2 regions of the Pseudomonas sp. Lz4W genome follow, and region 1 is predicted to be linked to the other one. Evidence: predicted binding sites of a transcription regulator. Region 1 holds the regulator's gene; the other holds the start of a gene.
What was found. The regulator LexA, encoded in region 1, represses DNA repair genes until DNA is damaged. The targets are predictions, from matches to a motif close to CTGTNTNNNNANACAG.
Positions count from the first base shown of each region.

Region 2: recN (DNA repair protein RecN) is a predicted target of LexA. The motif match lies at 7,866-7,881, and genes of this name have one in related genera.

Region 1 is NZ_CP017432.1:1,414,510-1,425,192, reverse strand. Features, by position in the region: gene mfd (transcription-repair coupling factor) at 1-1,650, shown strand, start outside; gene B195_RS06875 (DEAD/DEAH box helicase) at 1,662-4,364, shown strand; gene nagZ (beta-N-acetylhexosaminidase) at 4,427-5,425, opposite strand; gene B195_RS06865 (TetR/AcrR family transcriptional regulator) at 5,586-6,293, opposite strand; gene lexA (transcriptional repressor LexA) at 6,548-7,156, shown strand; gene sulA (SOS-induced cell division inhibitor SulA) at 7,167-7,640, shown strand; gene B195_RS06850 (hypothetical protein) at 7,716-7,949, opposite strand; gene B195_RS06845 (DUF6586 family protein) at 8,068-8,589, opposite strand; gene topA (type I DNA topoisomerase) at 8,776-10,683, opposite strand, start outside.
Region 2 is NZ_CP017432.1:4,226,738-4,237,420, forward strand. Features, by position in the region: gene carB (carbamoyl-phosphate synthase large subunit) at 1-1,298, opposite strand, end outside; gene carA (glutamine-hydrolyzing carbamoyl-phosphate synthase small subunit) at 1,413-2,549, opposite strand; gene dapB (4-hydroxy-tetrahydrodipicolinate reductase) at 2,809-3,615, opposite strand; gene dnaJ (molecular chaperone DnaJ) at 3,626-4,750, opposite strand; gene dnaK (molecular chaperone DnaK) at 5,072-6,985, opposite strand; gene grpE (nucleotide exchange factor GrpE) at 7,086-7,652, opposite strand; gene recN (DNA repair protein RecN) at 7,906-9,588, shown strand; gene fur (ferric iron uptake transcriptional regulator) at 9,685-10,098, opposite strand; gene B195_RS19440 (outer membrane protein assembly factor BamE) at 10,196-10,683, shown strand, end outside.

The DNA.
Region 1 (10,683 bases):
TTCGAGGAAACCCCGGACCAGCAAACCACCATCGAAGCCGTGCGTGCCGACATGTTGTCGCCCAAGCCAATGGACCGGCTGGTGTGTGGCGATGTGGGCTTCGGCAAAACCGAAGTGGCCATGCGCGCCGCCTTCATTGCCGTGCATGGCGGCCGTCAGGTGGCGATTCTGGTGCCCACCACCCTGCTCGCCCAGCAGCACTACAACAGCTTCCGCGACCGCTTCGCCGACTGGCCGGTAACGGTAGAGGTAATGAGCCGCTTCAAATCGGCCAAAGAAATCAACGCCGCCGTGGCCCAACTGGCCGAAGGCAAGATCGACATCGTGATCGGCACCCACAAGCTGCTGCAGGACGACGTCAAAATCAAAAACCTCGGCCTGGTGATCATCGACGAAGAGCACCGCTTCGGGGTACGCCAGAAAGAACAGCTCAAGGCCCTGCGCAGCGAGGTCGACATTCTGACCCTCACCGCAACGCCAATCCCGCGCACCTTGAACATGGCCGTGTCCGGCATGCGCGACCTGTCGATCATTGCCACCCCGCCTGCCCGCCGCCTGTCGGTGCGCACCTTTGTCATGGAGCAGAACAACAGCACCGTCAAAGAGGCGTTGTTGCGTGAACTGTTACGCGGTGGCCAGGTTTACTACCTGCACAACGATGTCAAAACCATCGAGAAATGCGCCGCCGAACTGGCAGAGCTGGTGCCAGAAGCACGGATCGGTATCGGCCACGGGCAAATGCGCGAGCGCGAACTCGAACAGGTGATGAGCGACTTCTATCACAAACGTTTCAACGTGCTGATCGCCTCGACCATCATCGAGACCGGCATCGACGTGCCGAGCGCCAACACCATCATCATCGAGCGCGCCGACAAGTTCGGCCTGGCTCAGTTGCACCAGTTGCGCGGCCGGGTTGGACGCAGCCACCACCAGGCTTACGCCTACCTGCTGACACCCCCGCGCCAGCAAATTACCGGCGACGCGCAAAAGCGTCTGGAAGCCATCGCCAATACCCAGGACCTGGGGGCCGGCTTTGTGCTGGCCACCAATGACCTGGAAATCCGTGGTGCAGGCGAACTGCTCGGTGACGGCCAAAGCGGCCAGATCCAGGCCGTCGGCTTTACCCTGTACATGGAAATGCTCGAGCGCGCGGTGAAGTCGATCCGCAAGGGCGAACAGCCCAACCTCGACCAGCCCCTGGGCGGCGGGCCGGAAATCAACCTGCGGGTACCGGCGCTGATTCCTGAAGCCTATCTCCCGGATGTGCACACCCGGCTGATCCTCTACAAACGCATTGCCAATGCCAGCGACGAAGACGGTCTCAAGGATTTGCAGGTCGAGATGATCGACCGCTTTGGCCTGCTGCCCGAGCCAAGCAAAAATCTGGTGCGCATTACCCTGCTCAAATTGCAGGCCGAACAATTGGGTATCAAAAAAGTCGATGCCGGCCCCCAGGGCGGACGCATCGAGTTTGCCGCGGACACCCCGGTTGACCCGCTGGTGCTGATCAAGCTGATTCAAGGCCAGCCCAACCGTTACAAATTCGAAGGCGCCACCGTGTTCAAATTCATGGTGCCGATGGAACGTGCCGAAGAACGCTTCAACACTATTGAGGCGCTGTTTGAGCGCCTGACACCGAAGTCGCCCTGAATGAAGTACCCATGTCCGTGAGCCTGACCCCGCAACTGACCAAGCCGCTCGCACCGACCTGGGTCAGTCGCTTCAAAGAGCAAAGCCTGGAACGTGGCCGCAGCTACGCCAGGCAAAACCGCGTCAGGATTGTGCAGATCGGTGACAGCCTGATTACTGCCAGCTGTCAGGGTTCGGGCGAAAACACCTACCGCCAGACCATTGAATTGCGCGACTCGGCCAAAGGCACATTGCTGCTGGTGAGCGCCAACTGCACCTGCCCGGTGCGGGCCAATTGCAAGCACACTGCTGCCGTATTACTGAAGATTGAAGAAACCTTGAACTACCCTGCCGCCGCCCAGGACGCCGAGCTTCTGGAAAAACTCCAGGCCGTACTCGACTCGCGTCGCCCTGCCAACCTGCCCGAAGTGCTGATCGATGACGTGCAACCGGTGCCGCGCCTATGGCTGGCCAGTGCCGAGTTCAGCGCCTTTGAACCGCGCAACGGCAAGATGCAGCGTTATATCCAGCACCGCGCCGCGCTGTCGTTCAATTACCTCGAGCAATACGCCAGCGGGCAAAAAAACGCCGACATCCTGATTCGCCAGGAACACCAGACCCTGCGCATCAAACGCCAGCCGGAGGCGGAAAACGCCTTTCGCGAGCAACTGCGCACCCTGGGTTTCAAAATCGCCACCCGCCAGAGCAAGGCGCTGCCTGAAAGCGCCGGCGAGCTGTTTGAAATGGTCAACGACAGTGCCTGGCTCAACTTCACCCTCAATCAAATGCCCGGCCTGCGCGAACAGGGCTGGGAACTGCAGATCGATGAAGACTTCGGTTTTGACCTGAGCCCGGTGCAAGACTGGTACGCCAACGTCGACGAGGCCCCGGAGCACGACTGGTTCGACCTGGAACTGGGGATCATCGTCAACGGCCAGCGCCTGAGTTTGCTGCCGATCCTGTTGAACCTGATGCGCTCCCATACCGATCTGCTGAGCCCGGAAAAACTGGCCAGGCGCCGGGACGACGAACTGATTCTGGTGAACATCCCCACCACTCCCAACAGTGGCCACGGCCCGCTGCAAGTGGCTCTGCCCTATGGCCGCCTGAAACCGGTGCTGGCGACCCTGGACGAGTTTTATCTGGGAGAGCCGGGCGCCACCAGCCTGCGGATCAAAAGTGCCGACGCACCGCGGCTTAACGCCCTGGATGCATTGCCCCTGCGCTGGGAAGGCGGCGAGCACATCCGCGGCTTTGCCCAGCGCCTGCGGGATATCAAGGACTTCAGCGTCGAAGCTCCCGAGGGCCTCAACGCCAACCTGCGCCCCTACCAGCTGGAAGGCCTGAGCTGGATGCAGTCACTGCGTCAACTGGAGGTCGGGGGGATTCTTGCCGATGACATGGGGCTGGGTAAAACCCTGCAAACCCTGGCGCATATCCTCTGCGAGAAAAATGCCGGGCGCCTGGATCGCCCGGCCATGGTGGTCATGCCCACCAGCCTGATCCCCAACTGGCTCGACGAGGCGGCGCATTTCACCCCGCAGCTCAAGGTGCTGGCGCTGTATGGCGCGACGCGTAAAAAGCACTTTGAGCACCTCAACGACTATGACGTGATCCTGACCACCTATGCGCTGCTGCCCAAAGACATTGAACAGCTGGCAAAACTGCCGCTGCATGTACTGGTGCTGGACGAGGCGCAGTACATCAAGAACCCCGGCAGCAAGGCCTCACAGGCGGCCTGCGAACTGAATGCACGTCAGCGCCTGTGCCTGAGCGGCACACCGCTGGAAAACCACCTGGGCGAGCTGTGGTCACTGTTCCACTTCTTGCTGCCCGGCTGGCTGGGCGATGTCAAAACCTTCAACCGCGATTACCGGGTGCCCATCGAGCGCCAGGGCAGCGACGAGCGTTTGCAGCACCTCAATGCACGGATCAAGCCTTTTCTGTTGCGCCGCACCAAGGAGCAGGTGGCGACCGAACTGCCGCCCAAGACCGAGATCATCCACTGGGTGGATCTCAACGAAGCCCAGCGCGATGTGTACGAGACCATGCGCCTGGCCATGGACAAAAAGGTCCGCGACGAAATCACCCGCAAAGGTGTGGGTCGCAGCCAGATCATCATTCTTGAAGCCCTGCTCAAACTGCGTCAGGTGTGCTGCGACCTGCGACTGGTCAGTGACACCCCGCCGAAAAAAGGCAGCACCTCCGGCAAGCTCGACAGCCTGATGCTGATGCTTGAAGAACTGTTCGCCGAAGGCCGGCGCATCCTGCTGTTTTCGCAGTTCACTTCGATGCTCGGGCTGATCGAAGCCGAACTGCAGAAACGCAAGGTGCGCTACGCCATCCTCACCGGGCAAACCCGTGACCGTCGCGCACCGGTGAAGGACTTCCAGAGCGGCACCCTGCAAATCTTTCTGATCAGCCTGAAGGCTGGCGGCGTGGGCTTGAACCTGACCGAGGCTGACACCGTGATCCACTACGACCCGTGGTGGAACCCGGCGGCGGAAAACCAGGCGACCGACCGCGCCTACCGCATCGGCCAGGAAAAACCGGTGTTTGTGTACAAGATGATTGCCCGCGGCACCGTGGAGGAGAAAATCCAGCACTTGCAGCAGGAAAAATCGGATTTGGCCGCAGGGGTTCTGGATGGCCGCATAGCCGGAGACTGGAAACTGCAGGACGACGACATCGATGCGCTGTTTGCACCGTTGCCGCCGAAAATCGAAAAGCGCTGAAACAACGTGAATGCTGCAGGAGCAGCCGGTCGACGCTCCTGCAGTTTTATTGCATTGGCCCTTCAATCAATCAGCTGGGCATCTCTAAGCGCACCCATCGCCACCAGCCAGCGCGGGCTCTCGCGATAGTCGGTGCTGGCCCATGCCTGGCCACGCATGCGGGCAATCCGCGGTGAAGGGGTCACCTTCAGACGCTGCGCTGCACTGAGTGCCAGCTCGGCCGCTGCCCGGTCGTTGCACACCAGGCCCATGTCGCAACCGGCCGACAGCGCCGCTTCGATACGGCTGGCAGCATCGCCGACCACATGGGCGCCGGCCATCGACAGATCGTCACTGAAGATCACGCCGTCAAACTCAAGCTCGCCGCGCAAAATATCCTGCAACCAGCGACGGGAAAATCCGGCTGGCTGGCTGTCCACTTGTGGATAGATCACATGGGCCGGCATGACTGCCGCCAGGTGCTTGCTCAACAGGGCAAATGGCACCAGGTCATGGCTGCGGATCTGCTCAAGACTGCGTTCGTCTACGGGAATCGCTACATGGGAATCGGCCTCGGCCCAGCCGTGACCGGGGAAATGCTTGCCGGTTGCAGCCATGCCCGCATCATTCATCCCGCGAATGAACGCCCCGGCCAACACTGCTGCACGCTGCGGGTCACCCTCAAATGAACGGCTACCGACCACAGCGCTGCGCTGGTAATCCAGATCCAGTACCGGGGCGAAGCTCAGGTCCAGCCCGACAGCCAGCACTTCGGTGGCCATGATCCAGCCACACTGTTCGGCCAGGTACTCGGCATTGGGGTTATCGGCAATTGCGCGCATGGCCGGCAGACGCACGAAGCCCTGACGCAGACGCTGAACCCGCCCGCCTTCCTGGTCGACCGCCAGCAGCAAGTCAGGACGAATGGCGCGAATCGACGCACTGAGCTCACGCACCTGGCGCGGGTGCTCGATGTTACGGGCAAAAATGATCAACCCGCCCACTTCAGGCTGGCGCAACAATTGCCGATCTTCGGCCGTCAGCCAGGTACCGGCGACGTCCACCATCAAGGAGCCTTGCAGGGCAGAACTCATGGATAATCCTTTGAATAAAAAATAGCGGACACAGGGCTACGGGCCTCACCTGAATGAGACAGCAGCGAGTCGGCAACAGGAAATGGATCAGGAACGAACATGGCAGCTAGCTTAGCGGAACTCAGCTGCCACGCCCACCCGCAGCAGGTCAAACCTTGACGCTGACCTGCGGGGTTTTGCTGCGGGGACGAAGCTGTGCGGCGGCCATTGCCGGATCAACCACGCCGCTTTCAGCACGCATGCCTGCGGCGAGGAAAGGCACCATCAGACGCATCACCTGTTCGATCGAGGTGTTTACCCCGAAGTCGGTTTCGGCAATGGCGCGCAATGCCTTGATTCCGGACATGCTGAAAGCCGCCGCGCCGAGCATGAAATGCACGCGCCAGAACAGTTCGATCGGGGGGATTTGCGGGGCGGCCTCATTGACCAGCAACATGTAGCGGCGGAAAACCTTGCCATACATGTCTTCAAGGTAGCGCCGCAAATGCCCCTGGCTCTGACTGAATGCCAGCCCCAGCAAGCGCATGAAGATAGACAGGTCATTGCCGCTGCGGGGCTGGATTACCAGCGCCTGCTCCACCAGCATTTCCAGCAGTTCTTCAAGGGTGGGCCGATTCTCCGGCCTGGCCTGACGGCGCTCCAGCTCTCGATCGAGGTTGGCGCAGAAAGGCCCCAGAAACCGCGAAAAAACTGCCTGGATCAGCGCTTTTTTTGAACCGAAATGGTAATTGACAGCCGCAAGATTAACCCCGGCCTTGCTGGTAATCAGCCGCAATGAGGTTTCGGCAAACCCTTTTTCCGCGAACAGCTGCTCGGCAGCATCAAGGATACGTTCAACGGTTTCCGACTGGGCCATGGCTACTCCGCCTGACAAACATTTAAACAGTTGTTTGAAACATACGTTTCAGCTTGTAAAAAGTCAAGGTGACGTATTCACATTGCGACCGGGCGGTTTCGCATTTAACCACAGCCTCGGCCCGCCGGGTCGCAGCTGATAAAGTGCGCAGCCTGACAGGCGACCGTCCGGCGGACTCCTGAAAATGGGTGATTGCCAATCAGCTATCACTGTATATAATCCCAGTCACTGTATAAAAAGACAGAGCGATCAACATGCTAAAACTGACGCCACGCCAAGCTGAGATCCTGGCCTTCATCAAGCGATGCCTGGATGACAACGGATACCCGCCCACCCGTGCCGAGATCGCACAGGAGCTGGGCTTCAAGTCGCCGAACGCCGCCGAAGAACACCTCAAGGCCCTTGCCCGCAAGGGTGCCATCGAGATGACTCCGGGAGCATCGCGGGGCATTCGCATCCCCGGTTTCGAAGCCAAGTCCGACGAATCCACCCTGCCCATCATCGGCCGGGTTGCTGCCGGCGCCCCGATCCTGGCGCAGGAGCACGTCGAAGAGTCATGCAATATCAACCCGACCTTCTTCCATCCGCGCGCTGACTATTTGCTGCGGGTGCAAGGCATGAGCATGAAGGACGTCGGCATCTTTGATGGCGACCTGCTTGCCGTTCATACCTGTCGCGAAGCCCGTAACGGCCAGATTGTCGTGGCCCGCATCGACGACGAAGTGACGGTAAAGCGCTTCAAGCGTGAAGGTAACAAGGTCTGGCTAATCGCCGAGAACCCTGACTTCGCCCCGATTGAAGTCAACCTCAAGGACCAGGAACTGGTCATTGAAGGCTTGAGTGTCGGCGTCATTCGCCGCTAAAGGAGGCTTCATGCAGTTCCCACACACACCGCTGCCAGCACAACTCAATCTTTTCGAGGCGTTCATGGCAAAACCAATGACCCCCGCGATCAAAGACGTGCTCGATTCACCCTGGAGCGTCGAACCCGAAGCATTCAGTGAACTGTCGCTGCGCGGTGCTGCCGGAAACTGCCTGAACCTGCTTGCGCCTATGCTGCGCGAACTGAGCGAACAACCGGACGACCGCTGGCTGACACTGATAGCGCCACCCGCCAGCCTGACTCAAAGCTGGCTACGGGATGCCGGCCTCAACCGTGAACGTATTTTGCTGCTGCAGCCCAACGGCAATAAAAGCACGCTGCAACTCACCTGCGAAGCCCTGCGCCTGGGCCGAAGCCACACGGTGGTCAGCTGGATCAATCCACTGAATGCCGCAGCCCGCCAACAGCTGATTGGCGCAGCACGCACCGGTCACGGGCAAAGTTTAAATATTCGTCTGGGCTAAACAGCGGACGTTGTCACAGGGCTTTTGCTGAATACAAAAGCCGGTCCGTGACACGCCTGGGGCATGGATCGCGTCTTAATGAAGAATACGCGGTCCGTCATCCTTTTCGAGTTCGCCTTCGGCCAGTCGGCCCGCCATCTGCACACCCACGCTAAGCATGGCCTTGGCCACCTCTACGTGCTGACCCTGAAGAAAAGCCTTGGCATCTTCAGAGAAGTTCAGCGTCACCAAAGACCCCTCGTCTTCAGCCCGACGCAACTCGATACGGCCGTCTGGCAATTCGACAATTTCAAGAAAGGACGTTGGCATAAAAGTTTGTTCTCCACGAAAGCGCGGGATTATATCAGTCATCCACTGGGAATTTGCCAGGAACTGTGCTGGTTTCATTACAGACTGATGAATGACTGTACAGTTTTGCCTTCGACCATCAGCACTCATTGAGCCCGTCGCGAAAGCGGACAGCCAGGGATTTCAAGTTCTGGCGCCACTCTTCCAGGGTTTCCCGGCCTAACTCCCCGGGTGTCTCGTCCTCCAGATTGACCGCTACGATCAAGGGCTGGAAGACATCCGCCTTGACCTTTTTCGGAGCCTGCAACGGCTGGTACAACGCCCCATGGGCGGCGATCAATTGGGCCAGCCAGGTTTGCGGCGCACGCGCCAGCTCGACCATTTCTGCCAGTTCGGGGATGGCTATTGCCTCCAGCACCTCCTGAGTGAGCAACAGTTCAACCCTGGGCGCGCCGGCCTGAGGCAGACGGTAGAAACCCGCGATTTCATGGCACAGCCCGAGCAATGCACCATACAAATGGAACACCGCTGATTCGCGTTCGGCCTGTACCAGCGCCTGAGCATTCATGGCCCGACCTTCGCCGGCCTTGTTCATGGCATCCAGGGCCAGACCGGCGAAGTAAATTTTCTGATTGGTGCGGGTATAGAGTTCATGAGCCATGCGGGCGCGCTCCACAGCGAATTGGATAAGTGCAGACTGAGCAGTCTCAGGGATCAGGGGCTACGGGAGCAAGCGCCAATCCTGCGCTTTTGGTGCAGTTGCCACAGGCCCGTACAGGACAATCACAAAAAAACCGCGCAAGGCATGCAGCCCTTGCGCGGTTTTTTGTTAAGCCGTCACGCTAAATCAAGCGTCTTTCTCTTTACGCTTGTCTTCAACCTTCCAGCTTTTGCCGTCGTAGAAGGCACGCCAGCCTGTCGGCTTGCCTTCAACTTCAGTCTGCACGTACTGCTCCTTGGTTTTGCGGCTGTAGCGAATCACCGCTGGACGACCATCCGGGTCCTTCTTCGGCGCTTCACACAGGAAGTGGTACTTGGGATCGATCTCGTCCTTGTGCGGCACGATTTCAATCACCAGCGGCGCACGGGTCTCGCGGTTTTTCGGGAACTGGCTGGCCGCCAGGAACAACCCCGAAGCACCGTCACGCAAAATATACGTGTCGTTGACCTTCTCGCACTTGAGCTCCGGCATTTTTACCGGGTCCATTTTCGGCGGCGCAGCTTCACCACTTTTCAGCAGTTTGCGGGTGTTTTTGCATTCGGCGTTGGTGCAACCGAAGAACTTGCCGAAACGACCGGTCTTGAGCTGCATCTCGCTGCCGCACTTGTCGCACTCCAGGCTTGGCCCTTCGTAGCCCTTGATGCGGTAGCTGCCTTCTTCGATTTCGTAGCCGGTGCAATCCGGGTTGTTACCGCAGATGTGCAGCTTGTGCTTCTCATCCAGCAGGTACGCATCCATCGCGGTGCTGCAAATCGGGCAGCGGTGCTTGCCCAACAGCACCAACGATTCGGACTCACCCTCGTCGTCGGCAGCAATTTCGTCGCCAGGCACCAGGTTGACCGTGGCCTTGCAGCGCTCTTTAGGCGGCAAGCTGTAGCCCGAGCAACCCAGAAATACACCGGTCGACGCGGTACGAATCTGCATCGGACGCCCGCACTCTTTGCACGGGATGTCGGTCATTACCGGCTGGTTGGCACGCATCCCGCCTTCCGGCGCGGCCGCTACTTCAAGTTTCTTTTTGAAGTCGCCATAGAACTCGTCCAGCACGTTTTTCCAGTCGCGCTCACCGTGCGCCACATCATCGAGATTTTCTTCCATCCCGGCGGTAAAGCCGTAGTCCATCAGGTCAGAGAAGCTCTCGGACAAACGCTCGGTAACGATGTCGCCCATTTTTTCGGAGTAGAAGCGGCGGTTATGCAGCGCCACGTAACCACGATCCTGGATGGTGCCGATGATCGCGGCGTAGGTCGAAGGACGACCGATACCGCGTTTTTCCATCTCTTTTACCAGGCTGGCTTCGGAGTAACGCGCAGGCGGCTTGGTAAAGTGCTGGCTCGGATCGAGTTCGATCAGTTTCAGCACGTCGCCCTGGGCCATGTCCGGCAGTACATCGTCGTCGCCAGGCTTGGCAATTTGCGGCATGACCCGGGTGTAGCCGTCGAACTTCAGGATACGGCCCTTGGCACGCAGCTCAAAGTCACCAGCAGCGACGCTGACGGTGGTCGACAGGTATTTGGCCGGCAGCATCTGGCAAGCAACAAACTGGCGCCAGATAAGCTCGTAGAGCCGCTCAGCATCACGTTCCATGCCCGACAGCTTGCTTGGATCGGTGTTTACGTCAGAAGGACGAATGGCTTCGTGAGCCTCCTGCGCGCCTTCCTTGCTGCTATATACGTTGGGGGCCGGCGGCAGGTAGGCAGCACCGAACTCACCCTCGATGTAAGTGCGCGCCATTTCCACGGCATCAGCCGAAAGGTTGGTGGAGTCGGTACGCATATACGTGATGTAGCCGGCTTCATACAGACGCTGGGCCATCATCATGGTTTTCTTCACCCCGAAGCCCAGGCGGTTACTCGCAGCCTGTTGCAGGGTGGAAGTAATGAATGGCGCAGAAGGCTTGCTGCTGGTCGGCTTGTCTTCACGCTTGGAGATGGTGTAGCTGGAGGCTTTTAGCTTCTCCAGCGCCGCCATGGCCTGAGTTTCGTTCAGCGGCTTGAAGGCTTCGCCTTTTTCACGGGCAACGTCGAAGCGCAC
Region 2 (10,683 bases), 2.2 Mb from region 1:
GCACCCGGCACAGTCAGCTCGCGCTTGAGCACTGCCATGCTTTCCGGGTTGCTCAGGTCCAGCTTTGGATCAAGACCGCTGACACCCACTTCCAGACCGCGAAGGGCTTTCTGCAAGGATTCCTGGAAAGTCCGGCCAATGGCCATGACTTCACCAACCGACTTCATCTGAGTTGTCAGGCGCGCATCGGCTTTAGGGAATTTTTCGAAAGCAAAGCGCGGCAGCTTGGTCACGACGTAGTCGATGGACGGCTCGAAGGACGCCGGAGTAGCGCCACCGGTGATTTCGTTCTGCAACTCGTCCAGGGTGTAACCGATCGCCAGCTTGGCAGCGATACGCGCAATCGGGAAACCGGTGGCTTTCGAAGCCAGCGCCGAAGAACGCGAAACACGCGGGTTCATCTCGATCACAACCATACGGCCAGTGTCCGGGCAAATGCCGAACTGCACGTTGGAACCACCGGTCTCAACGCCGATCTCACGCAGTACCGCCAGCGAGGCGTTACGCATGATCTGGTATTCCTTGTCCGTCAGGGTCTGTGCCGGAGCAACAGTGATCGAGTCACCGGTGTGCACGCCCATCGGGTCAAAGTTTTCGATCGAGCAAACGATGATGCAGTTGTCCTTTTTGTCGCGGACAACCTCCATTTCGTACTCTTTCCAGCCGATCAGGGATTCGTCGATCAGCAGCTCTTTGGTCGGCGACAGGTCCAGACCACGAGCGCAGATTTCTTCGAACTCTTCACGGTTGTAAGCGATACCGCCACCGGTGCCGCCCATGGTGAACGATGGACGGATGATGCACGGGAAGCCCAGCTTTTCGAGGACCGCATTGGCCTCTTCCATGCTGTGGGCGATACCGGAGCGCGGGCAATCCAGACCGATGGACTTCATCGCCTTGTCAAAACGCGAACGGTCTTCAGCCTTGTCGATGGTGTCGGCATTGGCGCCGATCATTTCTACGCCGAACTTCTCCAGAACGCCTTCACGCTCCAGGTCCAGTGCGCAGTTCAGAGCAGTCTGGCCGCCCATGGTCGGCAACAGAGCGTCCGGACGCTCTTTTTCGATGATCTTGGCAACAGTCTGCCACTTGATCGGCTCGATGTACGTTGCGTCGGCCATGTCCGGGTCGGTCATGATGGTGGCCGGGTTGGAGTTCACCAGGATGACGCGATAGCCTTCCTCGCGCAGAGCTTTACAAGCCTGGGCGCCGGAGTAGTCGAATTCACAGGCCTGGCCGATAACGATCGGGCCAGCGCCGAGAATCAGGATGCTTTTAATGTCTGTACGTTTTGGCATGGGTTTGTCACTCAAATCCGCAGGTCAGTCGGCAAGCCGTCGATCAAGTCTGTGAAGCACCCAAGGGGCCGCCGGAGTCCGGGGCCGGCACTGGGTACTAGCACAAGGGTATGATCAGCGGCGCTTGGCCATCTCATTGATGAAACGATCGAACAGCGGCGCTACGTCGTTCGGGCCAGGGCTGGCTTCAGGGTGACCCTGGAAGCTGAAAGCGCTCTTGTCGGTCAGCTCGATACCTTGCAAGGTGCCGTCAAACAGCGACTTGTGGATTGCGCGCACGTTGGCCGGCAAAGTCGCTTCATCAACCGCAAAACCGTGGTTCTGACTGGTGATCATCACAACGCCCGTGTCCAGATCCTGAACCGGGTGGTTCGCACCGTGGTGGCCGTGACCCATTTTCACCGTCTTGGCGCCGGACGCCAGAGCCAGCAACTGGTGTCCCAGGCAGATACCGAACACCGGAATTTCGGTTTTCAGCACTTCCTGAATAGCCGTGATTGCGTAGTCGCATGGCTCCGGATCACCCGGGCCGTTGGACAGGAACACACCATCCGGATTCAGTGCCAGTACGTCGCTGGCCGGAGTTTGTGCCGGCACAACAGTGACGCGGCAGCCACGCTCAACCAGCATGCGCAGGATGTTCCACTTTACGCCGTAGTCGTAGGCAACTACGTGATAAGGCAGCTCGGACGCTTCAATTGTCGGATGGCTATCGGTGGCCAGGTTCCAGACACTGGAGCGCCACTCGTAAGCCTTCTCGGTGCTGACAACTTTCGCCAGATCCATGCCTTTCAGGCCCGGGAAGCCGCGCGCAGCAGCAATGGCAGCTTCGTCAGAAATGTTGTCGCCGGCCATGATGCAGCCGTTCTGTGCACCTTTCTCACGCAAAATGCGGGTCAGGCGACGGGTATCGATACCTGCGATAGCGACAACATTGTTGGCTTTCAGGTAATCGGAAAGCGACATCGTGTTGCGCCAGTTGCTGGCAACCAGTGGCAGATCACGAATAACCAGACCTGCGGACCAGACACGATCAGACTCGGCATCTTCCGGCGTAGTACCGGTATTGCCAACATGCGGGTAAGTCAGGGTAACGATTTGCTGAGCGTAGGATGGATCCGTCAAGATCTCCTGGTAGCCAGTCATTGCGGTGTTAAACACCACCTCTCCAACGGTCTGACCGTCGGCTCCAATGGCTTCGCCGCGAAAAATGCTGCCATCAGCGAGGGCGAGTATGGCTTGCTTAGTCAAGAAGACCTCCCGTAAATAAAGCCTGAAAGGGCGATCGCAGGTTGTAAAAAAGCGGAGTGACGTATGGACACGTCACCCCGCTTCTTCATCGAATTATCTGCGCGCTTTTAGTGGACACACTAAAGCTGTAGCTTACAGAAAAAGGCTTTTTTGGTCTACCGCTAAAGAGCCTAAAAGGCAGAGGAATGCGACAGAACATCGCTTAGCGGTTAAAAGTCAGGCTGCCGGCGCGCCAACAGCCTGATTTTACAGAGACAACTCAACGCAGGTCGAGCACATCCTGCATGTCATACAGCCCGGGCTCACGCCCGTCGAGCCACAGCGCAGCACGAACGGCACCCTTGGCGAAGGTCATGCGGCTGGATGCCTTGTGGGTGATCTCAAGACGCTCGCCCTCGGTCGCAAACAGAACCGTATGATCCCCCACCACATCACCGCCCCGAACTGTCGCAAAACCGATGGTTTCGCGCTCGCGGGCGCCGGTGTGACCTTCGCGACCATAGACCGCCACCTGCTGCAGGTCACGCCCCAATGCACTGGCAATGACCTCACCCATGCGCATCGCGGTTCCCGAAGGCGCGTCGACCTTGTGCCGGTGATGAGCTTCGATGATTTCGATATCAGCATCTTCACCCATCACCCGTGCCGCCATATCCAGCAGCTTGAACGACAGGTTGACGCCCACACTGAAGTTGGAGGCAAAAACAATCGCAATATCCTGGCCGGCTTCAACCAGCAACTGCTTTTGTTCGGCATTCAACCCCGTAGTACCGATCACCATGGCCTTGCCCAACTGGCGACACACGGCCAGGTTGGCCAGCATTACCTCAGGCAGGGTGAAATCGATCAGTACGTCGAAATCAGCCGCGACCGCTTGCAGGTTTTCCGACAACGGCACACCGATACGCCCGATAGAGGCCAGCTCACCGGCATCCGCCCCCACCAGGGAGCTGCCCGGGCGCACGATGGCCGCTGTCAGCCCGCACACTGGTGAGCGCTGCTGCACCGCATCGACCAAGGTCTTACCCATGCGCCCAGCAGCGCCCATCACAGCCATACGTCGCATGTCCCGCTCCTTACAAATCGCCGAAGAAGCGCTTCACGCCTTCGAACCAGCCGGTTGCGTTCGGCGAATGACTACTATCGCCTTCGAGTGTCGAACGGAACTCTTCCATCAACTCACGCTGACGACGGCTCAGTTTCACCGGCGTCTCGATCACCACACGGCACATCAAGTCACCAGCGCCGCCGCCACGTACCGGAGCAACACCCTTGCCACGCAGACGGAACTGCTTGCCGGTTTGCGTGCCTTCCGGAATCTTCAGCTTGACCCGGCCATCCAGGGTCGGCACTTCAATCTCGGCACCCAGCGAAGCATCGGCAAAGTTGATCGGTACTTCACAGAACAGATGCTTGCCGTCGCGCTGGAAGATCGCGTGCTCACGCACCTCGATCACCACGTACAGATCGCCGGTCGGCCCGCCCTGCACACCCGCCTCGCCTTCGCCCGAAAGACGAATCCGGTCGCCCGTATCTACGCCCGCAGGCACTTTTACGGAAAGGGTTTTGTATTCTTCTACGCGGCCTTCGCCACGGCAGCTGTCGCACGGATCAGAAATGATCTTGCCCTGACCGTGGCAACGCGGACAGGTCTGCTGCACAGCAAAAAAGCCCTGCTGCATGCGCACCTGGCCAATACCGCCACAGGTCGTACAGGTAACCGGCGAAGAACCTTTCTTGGCACCCGAACCATCGCATGGTTTGCAGTTGACCAGCGTCGGCACACGAATATTGACCGTGGTACCGCGTACGGCCTCTTCCAGATCCAGCTCCAGCGTGTAGCGCAAATCGCTGCCCCGCTGAGCGCCGCCCCGGGAGCCACCGCGACCACCGCCGAAGAAATCACTGAACACATCGCCGAAAATATCGGAGAAGTTCTGCCCGCCAAAACCGGCACCGCCGCCACCCATTTGCGGATCAACACCGGCATGGCCGTATTGATCATAGGCGGCACGCTTACTGGAGTCCGACAGAACTTCGTAAGCCTCGTTGGCTTCCTTGAACAACTCTTCGGAAGCCTTGTCATCCGGATTGCGATCCGGGTGATGCTTCATTGCGAGGCGACGATATGCCTTCTTCAACTCCACTTCAGTGGTAGTACGTTCAACACCCAATATTTCGTAATAATCGCGCTTTGCCATAATTCTTTGCACTCTCAAGGACGTTCGGCAAAACCCTCCCGAGCCTCACCAAACCCGCCGGACCCCAGTAAAGACCAAGCCCGACTCACGTCTTTTTCAACGATATTGGTTTCTGATTAACAGCCAATGCATCGGCCAACAGGAGCGGTTACAGCCAAGCGGAAACAAAAAAGATCCGGACCCAACCGCAAGCATTCGACCATGTCGCATGCTGTAAAAATTCCTCTACTCCAGACACGCCAACGCGGGAGCAAGCTCCCGCGCGGCGACATCCTACCAGTCACCGCTAATGCACGGTCAACCGGCCGACCAACAAGCTAATTACTTGTTGTCTTTTACTTCTTCGAACTCAGCGTCGACAACGTCGTCAGCCTTGGCTTCTTCAGCAGGCTTGGCCGCTGCGTCTGCCGGGTTCGCTTGCTCGGCGTACATTTTCTGTGCGACCGGAGCAGACACCTTGGACAGCTCTTCAACCTTGGCTTCGATAGCAGCCTTGTCATCGCCTTTAACAGCGGCTTCAAGTGCAACTACTGCAGCTTCGATTGCAACTTTCTCTTCTGCGGTCACTTTATCGCCAGCATCAGCGATCATTTTACGAGTCGAGTGAACCAGTGCGTCGCCCTGGTTACGTGCAGCTGCCAGCTCTTCGAACTTGCGGTCTTCTTCAGCGTTGACTTCAGCGTCACGAACCATCTGAGCAATTTCTTCCTCGGACAGACCCGAGTTAGCCTTGATCACGATGGACTGAGACTTGCCAGTCGCCTTGTCTTTTGCACTTACGTGCAGGATGCCGTTGGCATCGATGTCGAAGGTTACTTCGATCTGAGGCACGCCACGTGGAGCTGGTGGAATGTCAGCCAGGTCGAACTTGCCCAACGACTTGTTCTGAGCGGCTTGCTTGCGCTCGCCTTGCAGCACGTGAATGGTCACTGCGCCCTGGTTATCGTCAGCAGTCGAGAACACTTGCGATTTCTTGGTAGGAATCGTGGTGTTTTTCTCGATCAGGGCAGTCATTACGCCACCCATGGTTTCGATACCCAAAGTCAGCGGGCTCACGTCCAGCAACAGAACGTCTTTCACATCACCGGCCAATACTGCGCCCTGGATAGCAGCACCCATTGCAACAGCTTCGTCCGGGTTCACGTCTTTACGTGCTTCCTTGCCGAAGAACTCGGTTACCAGCTTCTGTACCAGCGGCATGCGAGTCTGACCACCGACCAGGATCACGTCGTTGATCGCGCCAACGTCGATACCGGCGTCTTTCAGTGCAGTGCGGCAAGGCTCGATGGTGCGCTGAACCAGGTCTTCAACCAGCGATTCCAGCTTGGCGCGGGAAATCTTCACGTTCAAGTGCTTAGGACCGGTGGCATCTGCAGTGATGTACGGCAGATTCACGTCGGTCGACTGGCTCGAAGACAGTTCGATCTTGGCTTTTTCAGCAGCTTCTTTCAGACGCTGCATCGCCAGCGGGTCACCTTTGAGGTTCATGCCGCTTTCTTTCTTGAACTCGTCAACCAGGTAGTCGATCAGACGGATGTCAAAGTCTTCACCACCCAGGAACGTGTCACCGTTGGTCGCCAGCACTTCAAACTGGTGCTCGCCATCCACTTCGGCAATTTCAATTACCGACACGTCGAAAGTACCGCCACCCAGGTCATAAACGATGACAGTGTGGTCGCCTTTCGCTTTGTCCATACCGTAAGCCAGAGCAGCAGCGGTTGGTTCGTTGATGATGCGTTTTACGTCCAGACCCGCGATACGGCCGGCGTCTTTGGTCGCCTGACGCTGGCTGTCGTTGAAGTAGGCCGGAACGGTGATAACCGCTTCAGTCACTGGCTCGCCGAGGTAGTCTTCGGCGGTTTTCTTCATTTTCTTCAGAATTTCAGCCGAGATTTGTGGCGGAGCCATTTTCTGGCCGTTCACTTCAACCCAAGCGTCGCCGTTGTCAGCCTTGGCGATCTTGTACGGAACCATCTGAATGTCTTTCTGCACAACTTCTTCGTCAAAACGACGACCGATCAGACGCTTCACCGCGTACAGGGTGTTATGCGGATTGGTCACTGCCTGACGCTTGGCCGACTGGCCAACCAGAATTTCGCCATCGTTGGCATACGCAACGATCGACGGCGTGGTACGCGCGCCTTCAGCGTTTTCGATAACTTTTGCTTTACCGTTTTCCAGAACCGAAACACACGAGTTGGTGGTCCCGAGGTCAATACCGATAATTCTGCCCATGTTAACTCTCCCTAAATTTGAATTTTTTTGCCGCAGCAGTAATGACCAACTGCGGCATTACTTAACGCTTGACTTCTAAATGGGGGCCTTGCGGCCGATTTCAAGCCTGCTCGTCAATCGATGGCGAAACCGGCGCTGGAGCCTTGCTGACTACGACCATAGCCGGGCGCAGCAAGCGACCATTGAGCTGATAACCTTTTTGAAACACCTTGAGCACACTGTTTGGCTCCAGGTCAGCGCTTTCCTGCATTGCCATCGCCTGGTGATGCTCGGCATTGAAGGGCTCGCCGTGTGGATCGATAGCTTCCAGGTGATAACGCTTCAGGGTGTCCTGGAACATTTTCAGGGTCAGCTCGATCCCTTCACGCATTGGACGAATGCTTTCGTCGTCCGGGTTCGACAGCTCAAGGCCGCGTTCCAGACTGTCGATTACCGGCAACAGGTCGCCAGCAAATTTTTCCAGTGCAAATTTGTGTGCTTTTTCAACGTCCTGTTCTGCACGGCGGCGAACGTTCTGTAGATCGGCAGCTACGCGCAAAGCCTGATCATTAGCGGCCGCCAGCTGCTCTTCAAGCACTTGCACGCGGGATACCAGATCTTCGCTTCCTGCATCAGCAGCCTGATTAGCGTCTTGATTCTGCGTATCCATAGTCTGTTCGTCTGCCATAGATTTCTCCTTTCAAACTTTGTCCGCGAGCTCGACTCGCGCTTCTGCCAAGGTATATGGGGTCGCAATTTTCAGGTTCAAGAGCCAAAAAGCAGTAAGTGTGGTCTTTCCCCTCGAGCAAAAGCCCCGGCTGGACAATCGAAACGACCTAAAAAAGCAAAACGACCAAGCAAATCGAACTAAACGAAGGCATTGTCAGCACGAAACAAAACACTGTATAAATAACCAGACATTACGTTTTGGAGCAGCTCCTATGCTGGTGCACCTGTCCGTACATAACTACGCCATCGTTGAACATCTCGATCTTGAACTGGATCGCGGGATGAGTGTAATCACTGGCGAGACCGGTGCCGGTAAATCGATCATGCTCGATGCGCTCGGCCTTACCCTGGGTGACCGCGCCGACAGTGGCGTAGTTCGCCCCGGGGCCGAAAAGGCCGACATCCTGGCCACCTTCGACCTGCAGGATATCCCCGAAGCCCGGGCATGGCTTGCCGCACGCGATCTCGAGGCTGAAGGCCCGTGCATCCTGCGCCGAGTGATCACGGCCGAAGGACGCTCACGCGGCTACATCAATGGCACACCCTGCCCTCAAGGCGACCTGAAAGCCCTGGGCGAGTTGTTGATCGATATCCACAGCCAGCACGAACACCAGTCGCTGCTCAAACCCGACACCCATCGCCGCTTGCTGGACGAGTATGCGGGTGCCACCGATCTGGCCCGCCAGGTCCATCTGGCAGCACAACGCTGGCGCCAGACCCGCCAGGAACTCGAGCACCTGTCCAACTCGGGTGACGAGCAGCGCGCACGCCACCAACTGCTGAGCTACCAGCTCGAAGAACTCGAAACCCTCTCGCTGGGCGAAAACGAACTGGAAGAGCTGGAGCAGGAACACAAGAACCTGACCAACGCCGAAACCCTGCTGACTATCTGCCGTCAGGTGGTTGAACAGTGCAGCGAAAACGATTCCGGCAACGTACTCAACGCGCTGACCGTGAGCCTGAATCGCCTGTCGAGCATCAACAACAACTCCGGCTCGCTGAGCGAAGCAACCGACCTGCTGGCCAGCGCACAAATTCAAGTCGAAGAGGCCGTGGGCGAACTTAACCGTTTCCTCGATCATTTTGATGCTGACCCGGGCCGCCTGCAGTACCTCGAAGAGCGACTGGACACCATCTACACCCTGGCACGCAAACACCGCGTCCAGCCAAATGACGTTGCCGCCCTGCAGCAACGGCTACTGGAAGAGATCGAAACCCTCAACGCCAACGATGAGTCCATTGAACGCCTGAACAATGAACTGACCGCGTACACCCGCCACTATCAGGAGTGCGCACGCGAACTCAGCGGTTTGCGTGCCCATGCGGCAACACAGCTGAGCAGTGCAGTAGAAGAAGAAATCCAGCGCCTGGGCATGCCAGGCGGCCGCTTCGTCATCGAGTTGCGCCCACAAAACAGCACCGACCCGATGCCCCACGGTCTGGAGCAAGTTGAACTGCTGGTCAGCGCCAACCCCGGCCAGCCTCTTAAAGCCCTGGCCAAGGTGGCCTCTGGCGGCGAACTGTCACGCATCAGCCTGGCCATCCAGGTCATCACCGCACAAACCTCACGCGTACCCACCCTGGTATTCGACGAAGTCGACGTGGGCATCGGCGGCCCAACTGCTGAAATCGTTGGCCAGTTGCTGCGCAGGCTTGGCGAGCGCGGCCAGGTGCTGACGGTCACCCACCTGCCGCAAGTGGCAGCCCAATGCCACCAACACCTTTTCGTACACAAGGTTCGCGAGAGCGAAACCACACGCACCGCTGTGTCAAAACTCAGTCAAAAAGAGCGAGTAGAAGAAGTCGCGCGCATGCTCGGCGGCATCGACCTGACCAAAGAATCATTGGCTCATGCCAAGAAAATGGTGGTCACAGCAAAAAACCTGGCAGCTTAACGACGAACGGTCAACAAACACCAAGATTCAGACAGCACGAAGGCGACCCTGGGGTCGCCTTCGTTGGTTTCGCGAACCGGGGTTCGCGCGACATGCTTATTTAGTTTTCTTGCGTACGTACAGCACCAGATTGTGATCTACCAGCTCGACGCCATGTTTGGCGGCGATGGCATGTTGCAGTTTTTCGATGTCTTCGTCGAAAAACTCGATCACTTCACCACTGTCCACGTTGACCATGTGGTCGTGGTGTCCGCCGTCGGCATCGGCCAATTCAAAGACCGCATGACCGCCATCAAAATTATGGCGAATCACCAGCCCTGCGGACTCAAACTGCGTCAGTACACGGTAGACCGTGGCCAGACCGACGTCTTCGCCAGCTTGCATCAATGCCTTGTAAACATCCTCGGCACTCATGTGACGCTGCTCGGCAGAGTCAAGCATTTGTAGAATCTTGACTCGTGGCAGAGTCACCTTAAGTCCGGCCTTACGTAGTTCGCTATTTTCAACCATGGTTAGCTTTCTCGCGGAAGCGCTTCGCAGCTTCTCTTAATACGGGTATGATCGGCGTTTACGTTGTCCCAGCCAAGATAGTGGAAGTCGCCCACCGATGCAAAACACCAAGCTCTTGCTAACCAGTTTCACCTTTGTGGGACTGCTCGCACTCGCCGGTTGTTCATTCCCCGGGGTTTACAAAATCGACATCCAGCAGGGCAATGTCGTCACGCAGGACATGATAAACCAGTTACGCCCGGGAATGACCCGCCGGCAAGTGCGGTTTATCATGGGCAACGCCCTGCTGACCGATACATTCCATCCGGATCGTTGGGATTATTTGTATAGCCTGCAACCCGGTGGCGGTGAACGCCAACAAGAACGCGTGAGCGTGTTCTTCAACGAAAACGACCAGCTCATCAGCTTGTCAGGCGATTTCAAGCCTGGCGTGAGCCGCGACGAGGCAATTCTCGGCAAAGACACTGCCCCGGGTGAAACCGCCCCGCCAGTGCCTGAGACTGCGCCGAGCGAGAATAGCGATGAGCCACCTAAACCTGGCTCGCTGCTCGATCAGATCCAGAAAGACGTCGATGGAGTCAAAGC